Regions from separate parts of the Streptomyces sp. NPDC016459 genome, predicted to be linked through region 2. Evidence: riboswitches for the same ligand, from Rfam matches in the RefSeq annotation. Region 2 holds a riboswitch; the other holds the start of a gene.

Region 1 (4,406 bases), on a different contig from region 2:
CGCCCGGCCCTGGGGCCGGGGGAGCAGGGAGGGCCGGATCTGACGTCGCCAGGGGGGCGGGGGTGGGAGTCGGGTCCACAGGGGTCGGGGTCGGGGTGGAGGTCGGGGTCGGGGTCGGCGTGGCGTTCGGCGGCCTCCGTGTCGCGGGCGGCCCCGTCTTCATCGGCTTCCCGTCCCCGGCCGCCGGGTCCTCGCTCTTCGCCGGGCGCTCCGGCACCCGCGTGGGCGTGGGCGTGGGCGTCGGCACCGGTACGGAGAAGGCGAGCGCCGCGGGCACGTACGTGTCGCTGCTCGTGGAGAAGGTCAGGTCGGCCGAGGTCGCGCCGGGCGGGACCGCACCCACGTCCTCGCCGACGAGGAGGTCGCGGACCGTGCCGGTGCGGCTCTCGTGGAGGTTCCTGCCGTCGACGAGGAACAGGGCGTCCGAGGCGCTCCAGCCGTCCCCGTACGCCGTCACGCTGGCCCGTACCGGGCCGGGCCCCCGCTGGAAGCCGTCGACGGTGATCGTGGTCGAGGGGGAGGTCGAGCGCTGGAGGACGTGCCCGCCGTAGACGTAGACCTTCCGCCGCTCGGGGGCGTGGACCGGGTCCGGCCCCGGGAACCGGTGGACGACCGTCAGGGACCAGCCCGCCACGCAGCCCTTGCCCGTCGGGGCCCAGACGTTGCCGACCGCGATCCGCGTGTCCGTGCCCGTGACGCCCTTGAAGGCGGCGGTCACGTCGGACTCGCCCGTGTAGTAGTGCGGGCCCTCGACGCCGGCCGGGTCGGTGACCATGCTGTCGATGGAGACGGGGGTCGCGGGACCCGCGCCGACCTTGAGCACGGGGGCGGTCGTCGCGGGGTCGCCGGGCGAGCGGACGGCGTCCGCGCCCGAGAGGTCGCAGCGGCCCAGGCGCGCGCCGCTCGGGCCCGTGTACGTGCCGTCGTTCCCGCCCCAGAACAGCCGGGCGTACGCCACCTCGGCGCCCGCCGGGAGCACGACACGGCCGGTGCTGGAGCCGTAACCGCCGCCGGTGCCCCCGCCGGTGCCGGTCGTGCCGGTGGTGCCAGTGGTGCCGGTCGTGCCGGTCGTGCCGGTCCTGGCGGCCGTCACCGTGTCGCCGATCGTGGCGAAGTCGCCGTACAGCGACGCGTCGTACCGCTTGCCGAAGGGCTCGACCACGTCCGCCGCGACCGGTCCGGCGGCGGTGAGCGCGAGCGAGCCCGTCATCAGTGCGACGGTCGCGAGTACCTTTCCCAGGTGTTGTTGTCTGAAGCGCATAAAAGGGCAATGTAGGCAAAACACATCATCATGGGGCGTTACGCCACGCGGCGGCGCGCGTACTCCACGATCTCGGCCATCGGCGGCCGCTCCTCCGTGTCCACCGCGTACGTCCGCGGCGTGAACCCCGACTCACCCCGCTCGAACTGGGTCAGCCACGGCCGCACCAGATGCCCCCGTGACAGCCGCAGCTGCGCCGTCCGGTAGATCGCCGCCGCCATCCGGCCGAGCGCCAGCCCGTCCTGGTGACGGTGCTTGCGGACCCCCACGTCCACCTGCGCGAGCGCGTCCAGGCCCACCGTGTGCAGCGCGTCGACGAGCAGCCCCAGCTCCACTCCGTAACCGACCGGGAACGGCAGCCGTTCGAGCAGCGAACGGCGGGCCGCGTACTCCCCGCCCAGCGGCTGCACGAAACCGGCCAGCTGCGGCCAGTGCAGGTTGAGCAGCGGGCGTGCCACCAGCTCCGTGACGCGACCGCCCTGACCAGGAGTGTCGTTGAACGGGCGGTCGTACATCGCCTTCACGAGGTCCACGTCCGGGTCGGTGAGCAGCGGGCCCACGATCCCCGTCACGAAGTCCGCGGAGAAGTCCCGCAGGTCCGCGTCCACGAAACAGACGACGTCCCCACTCGTCACCATCAGTGACCGCCACAGGACCTCGCCCTTGCCCGGCACCGCCGGTATCCGGGGGAGGATCGCGTCCCGCGCGACCACCCGCGCCCCGGCCGCGGCCGCCACCTCCGCCGTACGGTCCGTGGACCCCGAGTCGATCACCACCAGCTCGTCGACGAGCGGGGCCGGCCCGCCCATCAGCTCGCGCCGGATCACGGAGACGATGTCCCCTACCGTCGCCTCCTCGTTCAGCGCGGGCAGCACCACGCTGACCTTCGTCCCGCGCTTGGCGGCGAGAACCCGCTCCAGCGGTCGATCGGCCACGGACCAGGACCGCCGGTCCAGCCAGCGCTCCACCTCATCCAGCACGTGATCTCCATCTCGCGGTTCGGACGACCATCTCGACCGTCCATGCCTTCGGTTACAGTCTTGAACAACGCGGACGCCCGACGCATGTCGGGGTGCCGCCCGCGTTACACAACCGAATACCGCTCATCCAGAGGGGCAGAGGGAAACGGCCCGTTGAAGCCCCGGCAACCCTCCAGTCAGCAGCTCGTACTCCAGCGAGGTCCCTGACTAGGGAAGGTGCCAAATCCGTCTCATGGCGAAAAATTCGTCATGGGAAAGATGAGGAGAAAGGGCCTCGCCTCCATGGCTGTACAGACCGTCACCCCCGCCACCACCGTCGACCTCGGTCCCGCGTCCGGACTTTCCTGTCGCGAATGCGGTGAAGTGTTCGCGCTCGGTCCGATCTTCGCCTGCGAACTCTGTTTCGGACCTCTCGAAGTCGCGTACGACCTCCCCACCGGTGACCCCGAGGCGCTGCGCAAGCAGATCGAGGCCGGCCCCGCCAACATCTGGCGCTACGCCCCCCTGCTGCCCGTCCCCGCCGACGTCGCCGACAAGCCGAACCTGAACCCGGGCTGGACCAAGCTCGTCCAGGCGGACAACCTCGCCCGCGAGATCGGCGTCGCCCCCGGCAGGCTCTTCGTCAAGGACGACTCCGGCAACCCGACCCACTCCTTCAAGGACCGGGTCGTCGCCCAGGCCATCGAGGCCGCCCGCGCCTTCGGCTTCACCACCCTCTCCTGCTCCTCCACCGGCAACCTGGCCGGCGCCGTCGGCGCCGCCGCCGCCCGTGCCGGCTTCCGCTCCTGCGTGTTCATCCCGCACGACCTGGAGCAGGGCAAGGTCGTCATGGCCGGTGTCTACGGCGGCGACCTCGTCGCCATCGAGGGCAACTACGACGACGTCAACCGCTTCTGCTCGGAGCTCATCGGCGACCCGCTCGGCGAGGGCTGGGGCTTCGTGAACGTCAACCTCCGCCCGTACTACGGCGAGGGCTCCAAGACGCTGGCGTACGAGATCTGCGAGCAGCTCGGCTGGGTCATCCCCGACCAGCTCGTCATCCCGATCGCGTCCGGCTCGCAGCTCACGAAGATCGACAAGGGTCTGCAGGAGCTCATCAAGCTGGGCCTCGTCGAGGACAAGCCGTACAAGATCTTCGGCGCCCAGGCCGAGGGCTGCTCCCCGGTCTCCGTCGCCTTCAAGGCCGGCCACGACGTCGTCCGCCCGCAGAAGCCGAACACGATCGCCAAGTCGCTCGCCATCGGCAACCCGGCCGACGGCCCGTACGTCCTCGACATCGCCCGCCGCACGGGCGGCGCCGTGGAGGACGTGAACGACGAGCAGGTCGTCGACGCGATCAAGCTGCTCGCGCAGACCGAGGGCATCTTCGCCGAGACCGCGGGCGGCGTGACCGTCGGCGTCGCGAGGAAGCTCGTCGAGAACGGGCTGATCGACCCGAACCTCACCACCGTCGTCCTCAACACCGGCGACGGACTCAAGACCCTGGACGCGGTGGCCGACACCTCTCAGGCGACCGTCACCATCCGCCCGAGCCTGGACGCGTTCCGCGACGCCGGCCTGGCGCTCTGAAAGGTTACGAAGACATGGCCGTGAACGTCCGCATCCCCACCATCCTCCGCACCTACACGGGCGGGCAGTCCGAGGTCCAGGCCGAGGGCGCGACCCTCGCCGAGGTGATCGAGGACCTGGAGAAGAACCACACGGGTATCGCCGCCCGCGTCCTCGACGACCAGGGCAAGCTGCGCCGGTTCGTGAACGTGTACGTGAACGACGACGACGTGCGCTTCGAGCAGGGCCTGGAGACGGCGACCCCGGCGGGTGCGGGCGTCTCGATCATCCCGGCCGTCGCCGGAGGCTGAGCCGTACCCGTTGTCCCGTCTTTGTCGAAGATCTCGAATTGCCCCTTCCGCGCCATAAAGCGGAGGGGGCAATTCTGCATGGTTGAGCGGGGTAGAGTTGGGGAAGTCCCCTCCGCTGCTCATGCCGGGTGCATATGTGAATGCGCCCCGCCCGTCGAGAAGCAGCCAAAGTGTGTGCGCCTTGTGTACCTTCTGCGTACTTTGCCGGGCCCGACTTGCCCCGTAATTCCGGGAATTCTCCCCGATTCACCTTTCCGTGACGCCCAGAATTCTCGCTCGATTGACCTGTTGCAGAGGGCAGTTGGG
Region 2 (4,406 bases):
CAACCTGTGGGGCCACACGCTGGTCCTCGGCGTGATGATCCCGCTGGCCATCTTCCCGGCGGTCCTCGCCGCGATCGCGGTCTACCCGTTCATCGAGTCCTGGATCACCGGCGACAAGCGCGAGCACCACATCGCGCAGCGCCCGCGCAACGCTCCGACGCGCACCGCCTTCGGTGTCGCCTGGATCACCGCGTACATGATCATGCTGGTGGGTGGTGGAAACGACCTCTGGGCGACCCACTTCCACCTGTCGATCAACTCGATCACCTGGTTCGTGCGGATCTTCTTCTTCGTCGGCCCGGTCATCGCGTTCATCGTCACCAAGCGGATCTGCCTCGGCCTCCAGCGCCGCGACAAGGACAAGGTGCTGCACGGACGCGAGTCCGGCATCATCAAGCGCCTGCCGCACGGTGAGTTCGTCGAGGTCCACGAGCCGCTCAGCCAGGGCGAGCTGCACCGCCTCACCGCGCACGAGCAGTACGAGGCCGCGGCGCTGCCGCCGGCCGTCGACGAGAACGGCGTGGAGCGCAAGGTCGGGCGCATGGAGAAGCTCCGGATCAAGCTCAACAAGGGCTACTACGGCGACGACAGCCAGATCGCCAAGCCCACGGTCGAGGAGTACAAGGCGATCCAGGACGGCCACGGCCACCACTGATCACCTGAACTCCTGACCTGCCGGTCGCCACGGCGAGAGCCCCGTCCATTCGATGGACGGGGCTCTTTGCCGTCCCCGGGGCTCGATAGGCTGGCCATGACCTATTGCGCGCGCAATTGACGATGGAGCTGCCATGAGCGCTGTGACCCCCGCTGGAGGATTGACGTCGGCGGGCCGCTCCTGGCCCGTCGTCCTGGACGGTCTGCTGACCGGCCGCGACCAGAGCGCCGAGGACACCGCGTGGGCGATGGACCGGATCCTGCGCGGCGAGGCCACCGACGCCCAGATCGCAGGCTTCGCGGTCGCCCTGCGTGCCAAGGGCGAGACCGTCGAGGAGATCTCGGGGCTCGTGCGCACCATGTACGAGCACGCCAACACGATCGAGGTGCCCGGCCCCTCCGTCGACATCGTCGGCACCGGCGGCGACGGCGCCAAGACCGTCAACATCTCGACCATGTCCGCGATCGTCGTCGCCGGCACCGGTGCCAAGGTCGTCAAGCACGGCAACCGGGCCGCGTCCTCCGCGTCCGGCGCCTCCGACGTCCTGGAGAAGCTCGGCGTCAACCTGGAGCTGACCCCGCGGCGGGTCGCCGAGGTCGCGGAGGAGGCCGGGATCACCTTCTGCTTCGCGGTGAAGTTCCACCCGGCGCTGCGTCATGTCGCCGCGGCCCGCAGGGAGCTCGGCATCCGGACCACCTTCAACTTCCTCGGTCCGCTCACCAACCCCGCCCGGGTGCGGGCCCAGGCCACCGGGGTCGCCGACGCCCGGATGGCCCCCATCATGGCCGGGGTGCTCGCCGAGCGCGGTTCCTCCGCGCTCGTCTTCCGCGGCGACGACGGGCTCGACGAGCTGACCACCACCGCCACCTCGCGGGTCTGGGTGGTCCGCGACGGCGCGGTACGGGAGGAGGCCTTCGACCCCCGGGACGTCGGCATCGACCTCGTGCCGGTGGAGGCCCTGCGCGGCGCGGACGCCTCGTACAACGCGGACGTCGCCCGCCGGCTGCTCGCGGGGGAGACCGGCCCGGTACGGGACGCGGTGCTGCTCAACTCGGCGGCGGCGCTGGTCGCGCTCGCCCCGGGGGAGGGCACCCTCGCGGAGCAGCTCCGCGTCGGCATCGAGAAGGCCGCGGAGGCGATCGACTCCGGCGCGGCCCGCCGGGCCCTGGAGCGCTGGATCGCCGTCAGCAACGCGTAGCGCGTGCACCGCCGTTCGACCCCGGTCCAGTATGCGGACCGGGGTCTTGCGCTTCGGCGATCATGTGGCAGGATGTCCTACAGGTCACGAGTGACAGCGTTTTGGCCCCGGCTTGCTGTCCGGCAACCCTCCGTCCGTGGCGGGGTGCCCCGGGTGATGACCAGGCTGTAGGCAGCGAGGTCTACGGCAAGCGCGGACCCCTCGAACACCAGGGGTCCTGGTCTCTCGAGGAGCTTTTTCCGTGAGCAAGCGAATGCGATAGGGCGAATCCGCCCCTACTTCACCCTCGGAACAGGGTCACTTCCGCGTACCCGCGTGCGTCCCCGACGTCTCCGAGGCATCACCCGTACCCCGCCGTGTCCGGCCGCGTACGGATCACCGAAGCCATTCCGCACCGCCCGCCGGGAGATACCGCCATGTCCGCACGCACTCACGCCGCCGTCGCCACCGCCGCCGACGAGTCCGCCGACTCCTGCTGCGCCGCCCCGCTGCCCGTCCTCGGCCGGGACGTCACCGTCCCGCTCGTCACCGGCGGCGAGGTGACCTACGCGGCGCTCGACTACGCGGCCAGCGCCCCGGCCCTCCAGCGGGTGTGGGACGACGTCGCCGCGTACGCCCCGTACTACGGCAGCGTCCACCGCGGCGCCGGCTACCTCTCCCAGCTCTCCACCGACCTCTTCGAGAACAGCCGCGCCACCGTCGCCGAGTTCCTCGACTGCCGCCCCGACGACCAGGTCGTCTTCACCCGCTCCACCACCGACTCGCTCAACCTGCTCGCAGCCACCCTCCCCGCCGACTGCCAGGTCTTCGTCTTCGAGACCGAGCACCACGCCTCGCTGCTGCCGTGGCAGGACGCCCGCGTCACCTACCTCGACGCCCCGCGCACCCCGGAGCAGGCAGTCGCTACCCTGGAGCGCGCCCTCGCCGACCGAGACCCCTCCCCGAGCTCCCGGCCCAGCTCGGGCACGGGAGGCCCCGCGCTCGTCTGCGTCACCGGCGCCTCCAACGTCACCGGGGAGCTGTGGCCGGTGAAGGAGCTCGCCGCCGCCGCGCACGCCCACGGCGCCCGGATCGTGCTCGACGCCGCCCAGCTCGCGCCCCACCACCCGGTCTCCGTCCAGGACCTGGACGTGGACTGGATCGCCTTCTCCGGGCACAAGCTGTACGCGCCCTTCGGCTCGGGCGTCCTCGCCGGCCGCGCCGACTGGCTCCAGGACGCCGAGCCCTACCTCGCGGGCGGCGGCGCCTCCCGCAAGGTGGCACGCCGGGCCGACGGCGGGGTGGACGTGGAGTGGCACACCACCGCGGCCCGCCACGAGGCCGGCTCCCCGAACGTCATCGGCGTGTACTCCATCGCCTCCGCCTGCAAGGCGCTCACCGAGGCCGGCTTCGACGCCCTCGTCGCGCGGGAGCGGCACCTGATCGCCACGGTCCGCGCGGGACTCGCCGAGGTCCCCGAGGTCAAGGTGCTGTCGCTGTTCGGCGACGACGCGCCCCGGGTCGGCGTCATCTCCTTCGTCGTGGAGGGCTGGAACAGCTCCCACTTCGCCGCCGCGCTCTCCGCCGAGTACGGCATCGGCGTCCGCGACGGACTCTTCTGCGCACACCCGCTGGTCCGCACGCTGCTCGGCGGCGACCCCGGGACCCAGGGCGAGTGCGGCGCCCCCGAGGCCGCGCCCGGTGAGAGGTCCCTCAACGCCATCCGGGTGAGCTTCGGCGCCGGTACGCCCGACGAGCACGTGGAGCGGTTCGTCGGCGCGGTGAAGGAGCTCGTCCGCGACGGCGCGCGGTGGAACTACCGCACCGAGGACGGCCGCTGCGTCCCCGACCGCGGCTGAGCGCTCACTCGTACGGGTGAAGGGGGCCTCCCGGTCGGGAGGCCCCCTTCAGTCCTGCCGCGCACGGGCTCTCAGGACTCCAGACCGATGGCGAAGGCCGCCTCCAGGTCGTGCTGGGAGTACGTGCGGAAGGCGACGTGGGTGTCCGTGGCCTCGACGCCCGGGATCTTGCTGATGCTGCCGGGGATCACGTCCGCCAGGTCGTCGTGGCGCGGCACCCGGACCATGGCGATCAGGTCGTACGTACCGGTCACGGAGAAGACCTCACTGACGCTGTCGAGCGCGGCGATGGACTCGGCGATCTCGGGGATGCGGTCCACGCTGGTCTTGATGAGCACGATCGCGGTGATCACGGCTGGCTTTCTCCCTCGGTCGCCGCGGCTTGGGCTTTCACTCTATCCCCACCCCTGTGGCGCCCCCACGCGTAGAGGAAGCCGACGGAGAAGCCCAGCACATGGGCCAGATAGGCGACGCCGGGACCGGCGCCCGCGGCCCGCGCGGCCAGCCACTGGAGCACGAACCAGAAGATCAGCACGATCCAGGCGGGGAAGCGCAGCGGAAGGAAGAAGAGGAAGGGGAAGAGGCTGGTGACCCGGGCCCGCGGGAAGAGGAAGAGGAAGGCCCCGAGCACCCCGGAGATCGCCCCCGACGCCCCGACGAGCGTCTGCTCGCTGTGCGCGTGCGCCGCCGCGTACCCGAGGAGCGCGAGGTAGCC

Evidence for each region. A riboswitch is a leader RNA that binds a small molecule or an ion and turns the genes downstream of it on or off. The one in region 2 is predicted to bind S-adenosylmethionine.
Region 1: linked by a shared signal. The riboswitch ahead of thrC (threonine synthase) and the one ahead of ABZ567_RS01665 (aminotransferase class V-fold PLP-dependent enzyme) in region 2 are both predicted to bind S-adenosylmethionine.

Annotation. Positions count from the first base shown of each region.
Region 1 covers NZ_JBEYCR010000014.1:109,929-114,334, forward strand. Annotated here, with positions in the region: gene ABZ567_RS26920 (hypothetical protein) at 1-1,210, opposite strand, end outside; gene ABZ567_RS26925 (glucosyl-3-phosphoglycerate synthase) at 1,300-2,241, opposite strand; SAM riboswitch class I at 2,362-2,506, shown strand; gene thrC (threonine synthase) at 2,500-3,810, shown strand; gene ABZ567_RS26935 (MoaD/ThiS family protein) at 3,825-4,100, shown strand.
Region 2 covers NZ_JBEYCR010000001.1:369,395-373,800, reverse strand. Annotated here, with positions in the region: gene ABZ567_RS01675 (cytochrome bc complex cytochrome b subunit) at 1-655, shown strand, start outside; gene trpD (anthranilate phosphoribosyltransferase) at 789-1,853, shown strand; SAM riboswitch class IV at 1,936-2,052, shown strand; gene ABZ567_RS01665 (aminotransferase class V-fold PLP-dependent enzyme) at 2,270-3,691, shown strand; gene ABZ567_RS01660 (Lrp/AsnC ligand binding domain-containing protein) at 3,763-4,044, opposite strand; gene ABZ567_RS01655 (rhomboid family intramembrane serine protease) at 4,041-4,406, opposite strand, start outside.